One region of the Sphingobium sp. GW456-12-10-14-TSB1 genome, then DNA from elsewhere that is predicted to be linked to it. Evidence: predicted binding sites of a transcription regulator. Region 1 holds the regulator's gene; the other holds the start of a gene.
What was found. Region 1 encodes LexA, which represses DNA repair genes until DNA is damaged. Its sites were predicted from a motif close to GTTCCNCNCTTGTTCT; they were not measured.

Region 1 (7,544 bases):
CGACCGTGGCCTTGCCAATGCCCTGCTCAATTGCTGGATAGCCTATCAATGACCAACAAGCTGATCGAGATTTGCGATTTCAAGCGCAAGGATGTCGCCCGGCGCAAGGCCGCGACATCGCTGTCGTCGCTCCACGCCCGCGCCAGCGAACAGACGCCCCCACGCGGCTTTCGCAAGGCGCTGGACGACGCAGCCCGTTCCGGCTTCGGCTTGATCGCGGAGATCAAGAAAGCCAGCCCGTCCAAGGGGCTGATCCGCGAAGATTTCGATCCCCCCGCCCATGCGCAGGCCTATGCCGCTGGCGGCGCGGCCTGCCTGTCGGTGCTGACGGACGAACCCTATTTTCAGGGCCATGACGATTATCTGATGGCGGCCCGCTCCGCCTGCGCGCTTCCCGTACTGCGCAAGGATTTCATCGTCGATCCCTGGCAGATTTTGGAAAGCCGGTCGCTGGGGGCCGACGCGATCCTGATCATCGTCGCCGCCCTTGATGACGGGCAGATGGCGGAGATTGAGGATGCAGCGCTTGGGCTTGGCATGGACGCGCTGATCGAAGTGCATGACGAGGCGGAAATGGAGCGCGCGCTCAAGCTGCGATCCCGCCTGATCGGCGTCAACAATCGCGACCTTCGCGATTTCAGCGTCGATTTCGCCCGCACCTATGAACTGGTGGGCAAGGCGCCTGCCGGTTACACCTTCGTCGCCGAAAGCGGCCTTGGCAGCCATGCCGACCTGACCGCCATGGCCGATCATGGCGTGCGCTGCTTCCTGGTGGGCGAAACGCTGATGCGGCAGGCCGATGTCGAGGCGGCGACGCGCAGCCTGCTGACCGGCGCGTGACGGGCCTTACCCATCTCGACGCGGACGGCGCGGCGCGCATGGTCGATGTGTCGGCCAAGGCGGTGACCGCGCGGGAAGCGGTCGCCAGCGGCCGGATCGACATGATCGCCGATGCCGCTGCCGCGATTGCGCAGGGACTGGTCAAGAAGGGCGACGTGCTGGCGGTCGCGCGGGTCGCAGGGATCATGGCGGCCAAGCGCACGGCCGACCTCATCCCGCTTTGTCACCCGATCGCGCTGAGCAGCGTGAATATCGACTTCGATCTGGACGAAAGCGGCGTGACCGTCACCGCCACCGCGCGCACCGCTGGCCAGACGGGCGTGGAAATGGAGGCGCTGACCGCTGCCTCTGTCGCGCTGCTCACCATCTATGACATGGCCAAGGCGCTCGACAAGGGCATGGTCATTGGCCAGGTCCGCCTGATCGCCAAGAGCGGTGGCAAGTCGGGCGACTGGCGCGCGGCATGAGCCTGCTGCCCGTCGCCGAGGCGCAGGTTCGCCTGTTCGCCCTTGCGAGCCCGCTGCCAGCGGAAACAGCGCCGGTCGCCGCCTGCACCGGACGCTGGCTGGCCAGCGACCTACTGGCGCTTCGCGACCAGCCCTGGGCCGATCTGTCCGCGATGGACGGCTATGCCGTGCGTGCCGCTGAATGGCCGGGGCCGTGGCAAGTCACTGGCGAAAGCGCGGCTGGCGGCGCTGTGCCTGCGCCGCTGGCGCCCGGACAGGCCTGCCGCATCTTCACCGGCGCGCCCCTGCCCGCTGGCGCAGACACGATCCTGATCCAGGAAAATGCCATCCGCGAGCGCGACCGACTGACCGCCAGCGACGATCCCCTGCCTGTCGGGCGCAACATACGCCCGGCCGCGTCGGACTTTGCCACGAACGCCCTGTTGCTCGCCACCGGGACTACCCTTACACCCGCGCGCATCGCGCTCGCCGTGCTGGGCGGCCATGGGAGGCTGCCCGTCGGCCGCCGCCCCACGGTCGCGCTGATCTCGACCGGCAACGAACTCGTGCCCCCCGGCGCGCCGACCCCGGCGGGCAGTCTGCCCTCTTCCAATGCGGCCATGCTGGCGGCGATGCTGGCAACCCTGCCGTGCGACGTCGTTGATCTGGGCATCGTTCCCGATGATCTTGATGCCATGACGGCTGCGCTGAAACGCGCGGCGTCGGCGGACATCATCGTCTCTACCGGCGGTGCATCCGTCGGCGATCATGACATGGTCCGGCCTGCCTTTGTGCAGGCGGGGGGTACGCTCGATTTCTGGAAGATCAGGATGCGGCCGGGCAAGCCGCTAATGGCCGGTACCATTGCCGATGCCGTATTTTTGGGCCTGCCGGGCAATCCGGTCTCGGCCTTTGTCACCGCGACGCTGTTCCTGTTGCCGCTGGTGCGCCATCGCGCCGGATCGACCGCGCCGCTCCCGCGCCTGAGCGAGGCGCGCCTTGCCGCGCCGCTACCCGCGACCGGCGATCGCGACGATTATCTGCGCGCCTATCGGGGGGAGGCCGGGATCGTCTCCGTCACGTCGCAGGACAGCGCCGCCACGGCCGCCATGGCTATGGCCGACTGCCTGATTGTTCGCCCTGCCGGTTCATCGATCGCAGCCGCAGGCGACATCGTCACCATCCTGCCCCTGACGGACTGATCGACCGTTCGATTGGACCCGGTCCCCATGGCCGGATGCGCCGCTTCCGGTCCGTTGTTGCTCGCTTGACTCGCCTCCTTCCGTTTCCTATGTGTTCCTTATACGTTCCATGGAGGACCGCAGGCATGTTGACCCTCAAGCAGCAGGAATTGCTGAGTTTCATCCAGACCCGGCTGGAGGAAGGTGGCGTATCCCCTTCTTTCGAGGAGATGAAGGATGCACTCGACCTGCGATCCAAGTCCGGCATTCACCGGCTGATCAATGCATTGGAGGAACGCGGCTTCATCCGCCGCCTGCCCAATCGCGCCCGCGCGCTGGAGGTGTTGAAGCTCCCCGACGCCATGCACCGCGTCCCTGCGCCGGTTGCTCCGGCCAAGCCGCAACTGGCGCCCAGCCTGCCGATCGCTGCCAATGACGTCATCGAAATCCCGCTGCATGGCCGTATTGCCGCCGGCGTCCCGATCGAGGCGATGGAGGGGCAGAATATGCTGTCCGTCCCCGCCGCGCTGCTGGGGGCTGGCGATCATTATGCGCTGGAAGTGTCGGGCGATTCGATGATGGAAGCGGGCATTCTCGACGGCGATTTTGCACTGATCCAGCGCACTGATGTCGCCCGCGAAGGCCAGATCGTCGTCGCCCTGATCGACGATGCGGAAGCGACGCTTAAATATTTCCGCCGCGAAGGACAGCGCGTCCGGCTCGATCCGGCCAACAGCGCCTATGAACCGCAAATCTATGATCCGCGACAGGTGCGAATTCAGGGCAAGCTGGCGGGACTGCTGCGCCGTTATAATTAAGGCCGCCATGACGGGCTGCGGCGAGGGCGCGGTGCGACGATCCAGGGATGAGCGTCGCCCGCCATCTTCACCGTACTGACCCGCGCATCGTCCAGGTCGATGGCAATGCCGCCGGTTCGCGCCAGCATCCGTCGGTCGATCTTCAGCCAGCGCGGGCGGCACCAACGTGGCAGCGCGCGATCGGCAATGACGATGTCGGCGGCGGCACATTCCCGGCTGAACAAGGCCCGTTCGACCAGCATGTCGCTGCGGGTGGCCAGCACATGCCAGCGCCGCCCGCCCGCCTGCATCCCCACTGCGCACAGATCCGTCGAGCAGCGCGCCTGCCGCAGGTCCGCCATCGCTTCGATCGGCCCGTCATAGCCTGCGCTCTCCGCCAGCGTGTCACGCACATAATCGCCTGCGCCCGCGCGCAGCAGTGCCATGCCGCCCGTCGATGTCCGCACCGCGACGTGGCGGTCATCGCTCGTCACCAGAATATCGGGCGGTGATAGCCAAAGCACGCCGGTCACGCCGATCGCCACGGGCCCAAGGCCCAGCCAGCGCCACCCGCTGCGCCACAACAGACACCAGAGCAGCCCGCCGATCATCAGCGCGAACAGCCAGGACGGCACCGCCGGCGTCAGCATTGTCGCCATTGGACTGGCGGCGACGCCATGGGCGATGAGCAGCAACAGGTTCAGCGTCTGCGCGGTCATCCACCAAAAGGGGGCGCCCAGTCCGACAAGATCGAACAGCAACGCCAGCGCCTCCAGCGGCATCACGACAAAGGTAGTCAACGGGATGGCGACGAGATTGGCGAACGCCCCCAGCATCCCGGCCTTGTGAAAATGGAACAGCGCGATCGGCATCAGCACCAGTTCGACGACAATGCCGGTCATCAGCATTGCCGCCAGCACCCGCCCCGCCCTGCGCGCCCACCCCTCATCCCGCGCGCTGGTCAAGGCGCGAAACCGCGGATGCTCGGCCAGCGCAACCAGCGCGGTAACGGCGGCAAAGCTCATCTGGAAACTCGGTCCCGTCATCGCTTCGGGCCAGAAGGCCAGGACGATGAGCGCGCCCACCGCGACCAGCCGCAACGTGATCGCGTCGCGCCCCAGCGCCAGCCCGCCCAGCACCAGCAGCGCGGCGATGCAGGACCGCAGCGTCGGCACCTCCGCCCCGGTCAGCAGCGTATAACCGATACCCGCCAGCGCCCCGCCCGCCGCCGCGATCAGCATCAGCGGCCAGTCGAGGGCTGCTCGCTGGCTCAACGCCATCACCCGCATCAACAGGAAAATCACCGCGCCGATCAGCGCCGTCACATGCAACCCGCTGATCGAGAGCAGGTGGGCAAGCCCACTACGGCGCATCGCTTCGGCATCGGCCTCCGCAATCGCGCCCTGGTCCCCTGTCGCCAGCGCCACGGCAATGCCCTGCGCCGGCCCATCCACCTGCTCCCGAATATGCGCGAACAAGCGCGCCCGCAGCGGCGGCGGCGCGGTTGACGGGCGTAGGACGTCAATCGGTTTGAGCGCCTTGTCAGTAGCGCCAATCCCCTGAAAATAGGCACGCGCGGCAAAATCATAGCCACCCGGCACGCTGGGCGGGGCTGGCGGCATTAAACGGACGCGAAAGCGGATCACCGCCCCCTCGCCCAATCCGGCCGGAACATCCGCCTCGGCTATGTTGACCCGGATCGTGGCTGGCAGGCCTGACGCGTCGACCGGATGCAGCATGGCGCGCACCATCTGTTGCGCGGGAACCGCCCGAACCGCCATCACTTCACCCGTCACCACGGTAAAGACCGCCCGCGCCAACGGCGGCTGCCCCAACAGCACCGCTTTCCCCCAGATCAGCGCGCATCCGATGCAGGCCAGCATCCCGCCCGCCACGATCATGCGCCGCAGCCGCGCGCCATCGGGCAGCAGCGACCCCAGGCAAGCGAGCGCCAGCGCACCACAGCAAAAGGCCAGCCAGCCGGCCCTGTCGGGCAGCAGGAACCAGGCAGCGATGCCCGCGCCCAGCGCGATTGGCACCCACAGGGGAATTTGCTCGCGCTCCGTCTCCAGCCAGCTTTCCACCCGCGAAAACGCCCCGCGCAACCACGCCGCAGCCCCCCACCAAAGGGAGGTTTGTCGTGGCTCAAAAGCCATGCTAGGGGGCGACGCATTCATGGAACAGGCAGGACGAATGTCAGCGAATATGACGGCAAGTGCAACGGGAATGAACAAGCCGGTAGTGACCCGTTTCGCGCCATCGCCAACCGGGTTCCTGCATATTGGCGGCGCGCGCACCGCTTTGTTCAACTGGCTGTTCGCGCGTCACCATGGCGGCAAATTCCTGCTGCGGATCGAGGATACCGACCGCGCCCGCTCGACCGAAGAAGCGGTGGCGGCCATTTTCGACGGGCTGGATTGGCTGGGTCTGGGCGGTGATGAACCGGCCGTGTTTCAATTCGCCCGCACGCCGCGCCACGCCGAAGTCGCCAACGCGATGCTGGCGAACGGCCATGCCTATAAATGCTATGCCACGCCCGAAGAACTGGCCGAACTGCGCGAACAGCAGCGCGCGGCCAAGCAGCCGATGCGTTATGACGGGCGCTGGCGCGACCGTTCGCCCGAAGAAGCGCCTGAAGGCGCGCCTTTCGTCATCCGCCTGAAAGCCCCGCGCGAAGGCGAAACGGTGATCGAGGACGCGGTGCAGGGCCGTGTTGTCGTACAGAATGCCGAGCTGGACGATATGATCCTGCTACGGTCCGATGGCACGCCCACCTATATGCTGGCCGTCGTCGTCGACGATAATGACATGGGCGTCACCCATGTGATCCGCGGCGACGATCATCTCAACAACGCCTTCCGCCAGCTTTGCATCATCCGTGCCATGGGTTGGGACGAGCCGGTCTATGCCCATATCCCGCTGATCCACGGATCGGACGGCGCGAAATTGTCCAAGCGCCACGGGGCGCTGGGCGTGGATGCCTATCGTGACGATATGGGGATGCTCCCCGAAGCGGTGCTCAACTATCTGCTGCGGCTGGGCTGGGGTCATGGCGACGAGGAGATTATCCCGATCGACCGCGCCATCGAGCTGTTCGACATCAGCGGCGTCGGCCGATCGCCCGCGCGCTTCGACATCAAGAAGCTGGAAAATCTGAACGGCCATTATCTGCGCGAAGCCGACGACGCCCGCCTCGCCGCGCTGGTCGCGCCGCGCGTCGCCGCCCGTCTGGATCGCGCCTTGCCGGACACCGGCCTGGCGCTATTGACGGCCGCGATGCCCTCGCTCAAGCCGCGCGCCAAAACGCTTAATGAAATTGCCGAGGGCGCCGAATTTCTGTTCAAAAATTGCCCACTGGATTTTGACGAAAAGGCATTGGCTCTGCTAGACGACTCGGCGCGCGCGCTGCTGGTCAAGACAGCCGACGCTTTGAGACCAGTTCAAACATGGACGGTCGAAGCGATCGAGGACGCAATTCGCCGCGTGGCGGAGGATGCCGGCCTGGGGCTGGGCAAGGTGGCGCAGCCGCTTCGGGCGGCACTCACCGGGCGCACCGTCTCGCCGGGTATTTTTGATGTCCTCTTCCTGTTGGGGAAAGAGGGGAGCTTGGAACGGCTGACCGATGTTGGGCACGCATCGGTTGGCTGATGGCATAAATGGAGAACAATATGTCGGAAAACAAAGCCACTTTGACCGTCGGAGGAGAGACCAAGGACTATGCCGTCATGGACGGTTCGGTCGGTCCGCAGGTCATCGATGTGCGCAAGCTTTACGCCAACACCGGCATGTTTACCTATGATCCCGGTTTCACCTCCACCGCGAGCTGCGAATCCGGCCTGACCTATATCGACGGTGACGAAGGCGTCCTGCTGCACCGCGGCTATCCGATCGGCCAGCTGGCCGAAGCATCGAGCTTCATGGAAGTCAGCTATCTGCTGCTGAACGGCGAACTGCCATCCAGCCAGGAACTGGACGAATTCACCCGTACCATCACGCGCCACACGATGGTCAATGAACAGCTCACGACCTTCTATCGCGGCTTCCGTCGTGACGCGCATCCGATGGCGATCATGTGCGGCGTCGTCGGCGCGCTGTCGGCCTTTTATCATGACTCGACCGACATCAACGATCCGATGCAGCGAAGGATCGCCAGCCATCGCCTGATCGCCAAGATGCCCACGATCGCGGCCATGGCGTATAAATATTCGGTAGGGCAGCCCTTCGTCTATCCGCGCAACGACCTGTCCTATACGGCCAACTTCCTGCGCATGACCTTCTCC
Region 2 (7,544 bases), on a different contig from region 1:
TGGTGCGGCCCCTGTCGTCAGATGGCCCCCGCCTTCAGCGCCGCGGCCGGACAACTTGAACCCTATATGCGCCTTGGGAAACTCGATACCGAGGCGCATCAAGCGATCGCGGGTCGCTATGCCATCCGGTCCATTCCCACGATGATCCTGTTTCGGGGTGGCCGCGAAATTGCGCGGCAATCGGGCGCTATGCCGCAACAGGCCATCGTTGCATGGGCGCGCGAGGCGGCACGACCGGCGTGAGCCGGGAGCCCGCCACCCACCCGGCGACGCCCGATGGCCGTTATTTCGTCGTGCGCGGTCGCCTGTGGCGGCTGGCCAATCCCGCGTTGGACGAGGACGTTCGCGCCACCCTGGTATCGGATCTGATGCAGGCGCGTAGAGCCGTGCGCGACGCCCGTAAAAACGGCGATGTATCGGCCGAGCGTGAAGCGCATGCGGCGGCGGACATTGCCAAACGCGGACTTGGCGAGCGTGGCTCAGTCTGGTGGACTGATGGCGCACCTGACTATAATCGCCATATGGCGCGCAATACGCCCTATGCTGACTGGTTTGCAGCCCTCGACTGACGCGCCTTGCGCACCGGCTTGTTGGCCAGCTCAATCCAAACTGGAGCATGGTCGCTCGTCTTTTCCCATCCGCGCGGCGCTGTATCGACCTGCGCCCATTCAAGCTTGCTGCGTGCCTTTGCGTTGAGCAGAATATGGTCGATCCGAAGGCCCGCGTTGCGCTCGAACGCCCCGCGCCAATATTTCCAGAAGGTGTAGATGGTCTCATCAGGATGCAATTCGCGCAGAGCGTCGCTCCATCCCTGCTCCAGCAGATGGCGATAGGCGTCCCTCACCTCCGGCGCGAAGAGCGCATCGTCCCGCCACCGCTCGGGCGCATAAACATCCAGATCGGTTGGCATGACGTTGAAGTCCCCGGCGACCACAACCGGCGCATCGAGATCGACGAGCAAGGCAAGGTGATCATGAAGCCGCTCGAACCAGCGCAATTTGAAGTCGAACTTGGGTCCAGGGCGTGGATTGCCGTTGGGTAGATAAAGACCAGCAACCAGGACCCCGGCAACCGCCGCTTCGATGTAGCGGCTTTGCGTATCGTCCGGATCGCCGGGCAGGCCGCGGCGCGTCTCATGGATATCACCGACACGGCTCAGGATCGCAACGCCGTTCCATTGGCTTTGCCCATGCCATATCGCGTCATAGCCTGCGTCGCGGATCGCTGTTTCGGGAAATTTGCCCTGCGGCGCCTTCAGTTCCTGCAGACAGACGATGTCGGGCTCGGCTTCGCCCAGCCATCTTAGCAGGACAGGCAGGCGCCCGTTAATCCCGTTCACATTATAGGTGGCGATCTTCATCGTTGCGTTGACCTAGCTGGCGCGGGAGAGGCATGGGAATGGTTATAAGCCATGGATGATCCACACATCCCTGCGATCAGCCTGGCGCGTCGAGCGCCAACAAATCCTGCTCCTCTGGATGGCGATCAAAATAGCCGGCGACGAATTCGCATAGCGGCACGACCTTCAATCTCTTCTCCCGCACGTCCGCCAACGCGCCGGCGATCAGCTTACTGGCAATGCCTTGCCCTTCCAGCGCCTCAGGAACCTGCGTGTGCGTGAAGATCAATGCGCCATCGCGCCGTTCATAGGCCGCAATAGCCGTGCTACCATCGACCTTGAGTTCATAGCGGCTCTCGCCTTCATTATCGCGGACGTCCTCGTCTCAGCCATAGTCGGTTCCTCTTTCTTTCGGGTCATATGCATCGGCGATTTTCGCAGAGCCGGTCGATAGATCGAACAGATGGACAATGGCGCGGTTCCGCTAGAGCTGTCTGCTGACGAATGTGGCCTGGCCTTTGCGTTCCGATGCCGTGGCAGCCACAAGCCTTGCTGGAAAAAGCCGAGCTGCAGCGCTCATGAACAGCAGCTTCACCCGTCATTCATCGCAACATGCTATTTCATGTTCTGTCGCTTCTTCCCCCCTTTGGAGCGGCACCTCCCTGAACTTCGGTCCCGCCGCGAGCCTTGCTCTGGCGGGGCTTTTTTTATGCGTCCCCTGCTTTCATCACGATCGCCTTTTGGGTGTCACCTTGATGATTGCTTGTCTGTACGCGACCACCCATAGGGTCCAAATGGACCAAGAGACTTCCGAGCTCATCATGCGTGTCATCGCGCGCGCGCCGCAATGGCTTCGCCACGACCTGTCGTCAAAGGACCTCAACGCCCGTGGACGGGCCGAAGAAACACTCGCCGCCATGATCGTCGATGCGCTGTCGCACGGAACGCCGCTGGAGCCGGAAGGTTAAGCTTCGCGTGGGACCCTCCCATGGAGCATCTGTTTCGATGGGACGCCTTCTCCTCCCTGCCCTGCTTGTCGCCGCTGTTCCGACCGCAGCCTGCGCATCGGACAGCGAGCAGCTGACCATATATTGCGACGGCGGTCGAACCTTCCTTGCCAAGATCAGCCGGGATGGCGCGCTCGTAACGATCGGGAGACGGACGGTCGCGCTCAGGCCACGGGACTCATCGCTTGGGCGACGGTTTGAAGCAACAGGCGCTGCCCTGATCATAGATGGCGAGATGGTCGCTTTGGTACTCGATAACGATATCGATTTTCGAAACTGCCGGGTGAACCCGCCTGGTTCCTAGCTTCGGAACGCCGGATGAACGTCACCAGCCTGATCTCTCCTGTTTCGAGTGCTGGTAAACAGACATCTGCTTCTCTTTGATGGTCCCCGATTCGGAATGCGAACACGGCGAACAGCGACCGAATGATTTGGCGATTTCGATTCGGGCATCGCCCCTCGATTTTCTCTCGCGCTCGATATTTTGTGAACTCACGATCGCGTCGCGAAACGATTCAGGGAATCCATGACGTTGGATCCGTCGGATGCCCCAAGCAGGACCTCGTTCACCCCGAAACATGCGCTCGACTAACTTGACAGTCCGGGGAGTCATGGAGAACAGAAAGAGAACATATTGCCAGACTGATGAGACCAAGGAATGCCCCGCAATGCCATCCTCGAGGATTTGCGTTCGTCGATCGCCCATGTGACGGGCGATGGGCGCCGTCATGGCGTCCATCCTTTCGGCCTTGACGACATCGACGATCATCTGCCCGGAAATGGTCTTGCAACCGGCGCATTGCATGAGGTTCTGGGCTCTCTCGACATTTGCGACGACGCAGCCGCAACGATATTCATCGCAGGCATATTGGCGCGCATGGAAGGCCCGGTTTTCTGGTGTCTGCGCTGGCGCGATTTGTTCACCCCTGCCCTCGACCTTGCAGGCCTTCATCCTGACCGCCTGACCATCGTCGAGCCTGGCGATGACAAGGGCGCGCTGATCGCGATGGAAGATTGCCTGCGCGTGGCTGGCATCGCCGGCGTCGTGGGCGAGGTCTCGAAGCTCTCAACGACCGCGTCGAAACGGCTTCAGCTTGCTGCCGAAGGGTCCGGGGTGACTGCGTTCATCCTGCGTCGCGCCGCCAAGGCGGACGCACTGATCGAGGGCTCAGCAGCGCAGACACGATGGCGCATTACGGCGTCCCCCAGCGAGAATCTGGGCATCCCTGCCCTTGCCCGCCCGCGCTGGTCGGTCGCGCTCCAGCGCGTCCGCGGCGCAGAACCCAAAAGCTGGATAGTGGAGGCCTGCGATGCGCAGGGTCGTCTCGCTCTACCTGCCATACTGGTCGACCGACCGGATCAGCAGGAAGCGTGGCGTATCGCCGTCTGAGGCGAACGCAGCGCCATCCCGGCAGCCGCTTGTCACGGCCATAGAATCGCACGGTCGCAAGCTGATCGCGGCGGTGGACGCGCTTGGCCGCAGCCTTGGCATCACGCCCGGCATGAGCGTCACCAAGGCAAGGACCCTGGTGCCCGATCTTGACGTGCTCGATGCAGACGAAGCGGCCGACGCGCAAGGGCTTGAGCGGCTCGCCTTGTGGGCAGGGCAGCGCTACGCCCCCTTCGTCGCGGTCGATTACCCCGATGGCCTATGGCTCGACATCAGCGGATGCAGCGAACTGTTCGGCGGCGAGGAAGCGCTGGTCAAGGACCTGTTCCGCCGGGTGAACGGCTCGGGCCTTACAGCACAGATCGCTGTTGCTGACACGGCAGGCTGCGCGCATGCGGTCGCGCGCCATGTCCCTGCCGGTCGCCCGGTTATCATTGTTCCTGGAGACCAGAAGAAGGCGGTCGGCCTCCTACCCCTTGCCGCCCTGCGCATCCCGGCAAAAGTGGCAAGCGATCTGCACAAGATGGGCTTCACCCGGATCGAGCAACTCATTGCCGAGCCGCGCGGTCCCATTGCGCGCCGCTACGGACATGAACTCTACCGCCGCCTCGACCAGGCCCTTGGCCATGCGCCAGAGGCGATGGCCCCGATCTTCCCGCCGTCACTGCCCCAGGCGCGCCGCGGGCTTCTTGAACCCATCGGTACGGCCGACGCCATCGCGAAGGTCATCGGCGATCTCACCGACGACATTTGCGCTGCGTTGATGCGGGACGGTACCGGCGCGCGGCGCCTCGACCTCCATTGCGAACGGGTCGATGGCCAATATCAGTCCGTCAGGATCGGGATGGCATCTCCTACAAGGGATGCCCGGCATCTGACAAAGCTCCTGGTTCCCAGGATCGAGCGGATAGATCCAGGCCTTGGGATCGAGACCATGATCCTGATCGCGCCGATCGTCGAACCACTCCGCAGCGCACAGGCTGATCTTGCAGGCGATACGCATCGCGGCCCGGACCTTGGTGCCCTTATCGACGCGCTGGCGAACCGTTTCGGCTATGACCGGCTGTACGGCACGACGCCCTGCTCGTCCGCCATGCCCGAACGCACGGTCAAGCGAACAATGGCGCTGCGCGAGGGTGCGGATCGGCGCTGGAACGCTGTCCTGCCGCGCCCGGGCCGCATGATCGACCCGCCTGAGCCGGTCCAGGTGATCGCGATGATGCCGGACCATCCGCCTGCCCAGTTCGTCTGGCGGGGCAAGCGGCGCAAGGTAGTTCAGGCCGATGGTCCCGAACGCCTCCAGGGCGAATGGTGGCGCGCCAAGGGCCTGGAAGCCGACAGCCCCTATCTCGTGCGCGACTATTTCCAGGTCGAGGTCGAAGGTGGCGGGCGCTACTGGCTGTTCCGCTTGGGCGACGGCCAATGGTCGTCGACCGGACCCATGGCCTGGTTCATCCATGGCGCCTTCGCATGAGCCTTGCCGATCAGCGCTATGTCGAGTTGCAGGCGACGAGCCATTTCAGCTTCCTGCGCGGTGCATCCTCGCCTGAGGAACTGCTGACCGCAGCTGCCATGCTGGGCATGCCTGCCATCGGCATCGTGGATCGCAATAGTCTGGCGGGATTGGTGCGCGCCTGGGACGCTGGCCGTTCGACGGGCGTGCGCGTCATCAACGGCTGCAGGCTGGATCTTTCCTGTGGCACCGGCCTGCTTATCTATCCCACCGATCGCGCAGCCTATGGTCGCCTTTGCCGGCTATTGACGCTCGGCAAATCGCGCGCCGGCAAAGGAAGCTGCGAACTCCATTGGGATGATGTCGCGACATGGAGCGAGGGGCTGATCGCCATCCTTATCCCCAATAGCGATGACGCAAAAACGCAGGCGGACCTCGTCAGCGTCTCATCGATCTTTCAGGAACGCAGCTACCTCGCGCTGACCCTACAGCGGCAACCCGGCGATGCGTTGCGGTTGCGGCGCCTGACACAGATGGCACAGCAGGCGCGCGTCGCGACCGTCGCCACCGGCGATGTCCTCTACCACACGCCCGAGCGCCGGATGCTGCAGGATGTGGTGACCTGCATCCGCGAGAAATGCACGATCGACGATCTGGGCGAGCGACGCGAGCAGATCGCAGACCGGCACCTTAAGGACGCCGACGAGCTGGACCGGCTGTTCGTGCGCTATCTTGGGGACACAGGGCCAGTTCGGCGAAGTGTCGCTATCGCCGAGCAATGCCGCTTTTCCCTTGAAGAGTTGCGCTATCAATATCCCGATGAAATCGGTAAAAGCGGGCGTACACCGCAGCAGGAACTTGAGCGCCTTACCTGGGCAAAAGCCCCTGCCCGCTATCCAGACGGCATCGACGACAAGACAAGGGCCCAGCTGGAGCATGAGCTGCGTCTCATCGCCCAGCTCGATTACGCACCCTATTTTCTGACGGTCCACGCGATCGTCGATTTTGCGCGCTCGAAAGACATTTTGTGCCAGGGCCGGGGATCGGCCGCGAACTCGGCGGTCTGCTACTGCCTTGGCATCACCTCGATCGATCCGGTGCGCACCGAACTGCTGTTCGAACGGTTCGTGAGCGCCGAGCGACGCGAGCCGCCCGATATCGATGTCGATTTCGAGCATGAGCGGCGCGAGGAGGTGATCCAATGGATCTACGAGACCTATGGCCGCAACCATAGTGCGTTGACTGCCGTGATCTCCCGCTTCCGTACCAAAGGCGCGATCCGTGAGGTCGGCAAGGCGCTTTGCCTGTCGACCGATGTCACCGACGCGCTGTCAGGACAGGTCTGGGGCTGGAGCCGCGAGGGTGTGCAAGACCGCCATGTCGCCGAGCTCAATCTTGATATGACCGATCGCCGCCTTGCCCTCACGCTGGAGCTGTCGCGTCTGCTCATGGATACGCCGCGCCATTCCTCGCAGCATCCCGGCGGCTTCGTGCTGACCCGCGACCGGCTCGACGAGTTGGTGCCGATCGAACCTGCCCGCATGGATGATCGCCAGATCATCGAATGGGACAAGGATGATATCGACCTTATGGGGTTTATGAAGGTCGATGTGCTGGCATTAGGCATGCTCAGCTGCATGCGACGCGGCTTCGATCTCCTGCGCGAGGAGAAGGACATCCACCTCGACCTAGCCACGATACCGGCCGAAGACCCGGCAACCTATGCGATGATCCGCAAGGCTGACACGCTTGGCGTCTTCCAGATCGAAAGCCGGGCGCAGATGGCGATGCTGCCCCGTATCAAGCCAAGGACATTCTATGACCTGGTCGTCGAGGTCGCCATCGTTCGGCCCGGCCCCATCCAGGGCGACATGGTCCACCCATATCTAAGGCGCCGCGAAGGCAAGGAAAAGGTCAGCTATCCCAGGCCGGAGCTGCGCCGGGTCCTTGAAAAGACGCTCGGCGTCCCGCTCTTTCAGGAGCAGGCGATGCGGGTCGCCATTGAGTGTGCCGGGTTCACCGCCAGCGAGGCGGACCTTTTGCGGCGGGCGATGGCGACGTTCAAGCTGACCGGCGGGGTCAGCCATTTTCGCGACAAGCTCATCGGCGGCATGGTCGAACGCGGCTATGAGCAGGCTTTTGCCGAACAGACCTTCAAGCAGATCGAAGGCTTTGGCTCCTATGGCTTCCCCGAAAGCCATGCCGCAAGCTTCGCGCTCATCGTCTATGCCTCCTCCTGGCTTAAATGCCATCATCCAGATGTCTTCTGTGCGGCGTTGTTGAACGCCCAGCCCATGGGCTTTTATGCACCAGCCCAAATCGTCCGCGACGCACGCGAACATGGCGTTGAGGTCC

Region 2: the regulator LexA is predicted to act here: its motif matches at 2,962-2,977, upstream of AC07X9_RS20330 (ImuA family protein).

The regions. Positions count from the first base shown of each region.
Region 1 is NZ_JBWKZI010000001.1:1,452,371-1,459,914, forward strand. Features, by position in the region: gene trpD (anthranilate phosphoribosyltransferase) at 1-52, shown strand, start outside; gene trpC (indole-3-glycerol phosphate synthase TrpC) at 49-840, shown strand; gene moaC (cyclic pyranopterin monophosphate synthase MoaC) at 837-1,307, shown strand; gene AC07X9_RS07070 (molybdopterin molybdotransferase MoeA) at 1,304-2,488, shown strand; gene lexA (transcriptional repressor LexA) at 2,614-3,285, shown strand; gene AC07X9_RS07080 (ComEC/Rec2 family competence protein) at 3,282-5,420, opposite strand; gene gltX (glutamate--tRNA ligase) at 5,440-6,912, shown strand; gene AC07X9_RS07090 (citrate synthase) at 6,933-7,544, shown strand, end outside.
Region 2 is NZ_JBWKZI010000002.1:672,576-680,119, reverse strand. Features, by position in the region: gene trxC (thioredoxin TrxC) at 1-243, shown strand, start outside; gene AC07X9_RS20350 (hypothetical protein) at 240-569, shown strand; gene xth (exodeoxyribonuclease III) at 539-1,360, opposite strand; partial or broken gene AC07X9_RS20340 (GNAT family N-acetyltransferase) at 1,437-1,679, opposite strand; gene AC07X9_RS20335 (DUF6771 family protein) at 1,918-2,307, shown strand; gene AC07X9_RS20330 (ImuA family protein) at 3,005-3,736, shown strand; gene AC07X9_RS20325 (Y-family DNA polymerase) at 3,657-5,210, shown strand; gene AC07X9_RS20320 (error-prone DNA polymerase) at 5,207-7,544, shown strand, end outside.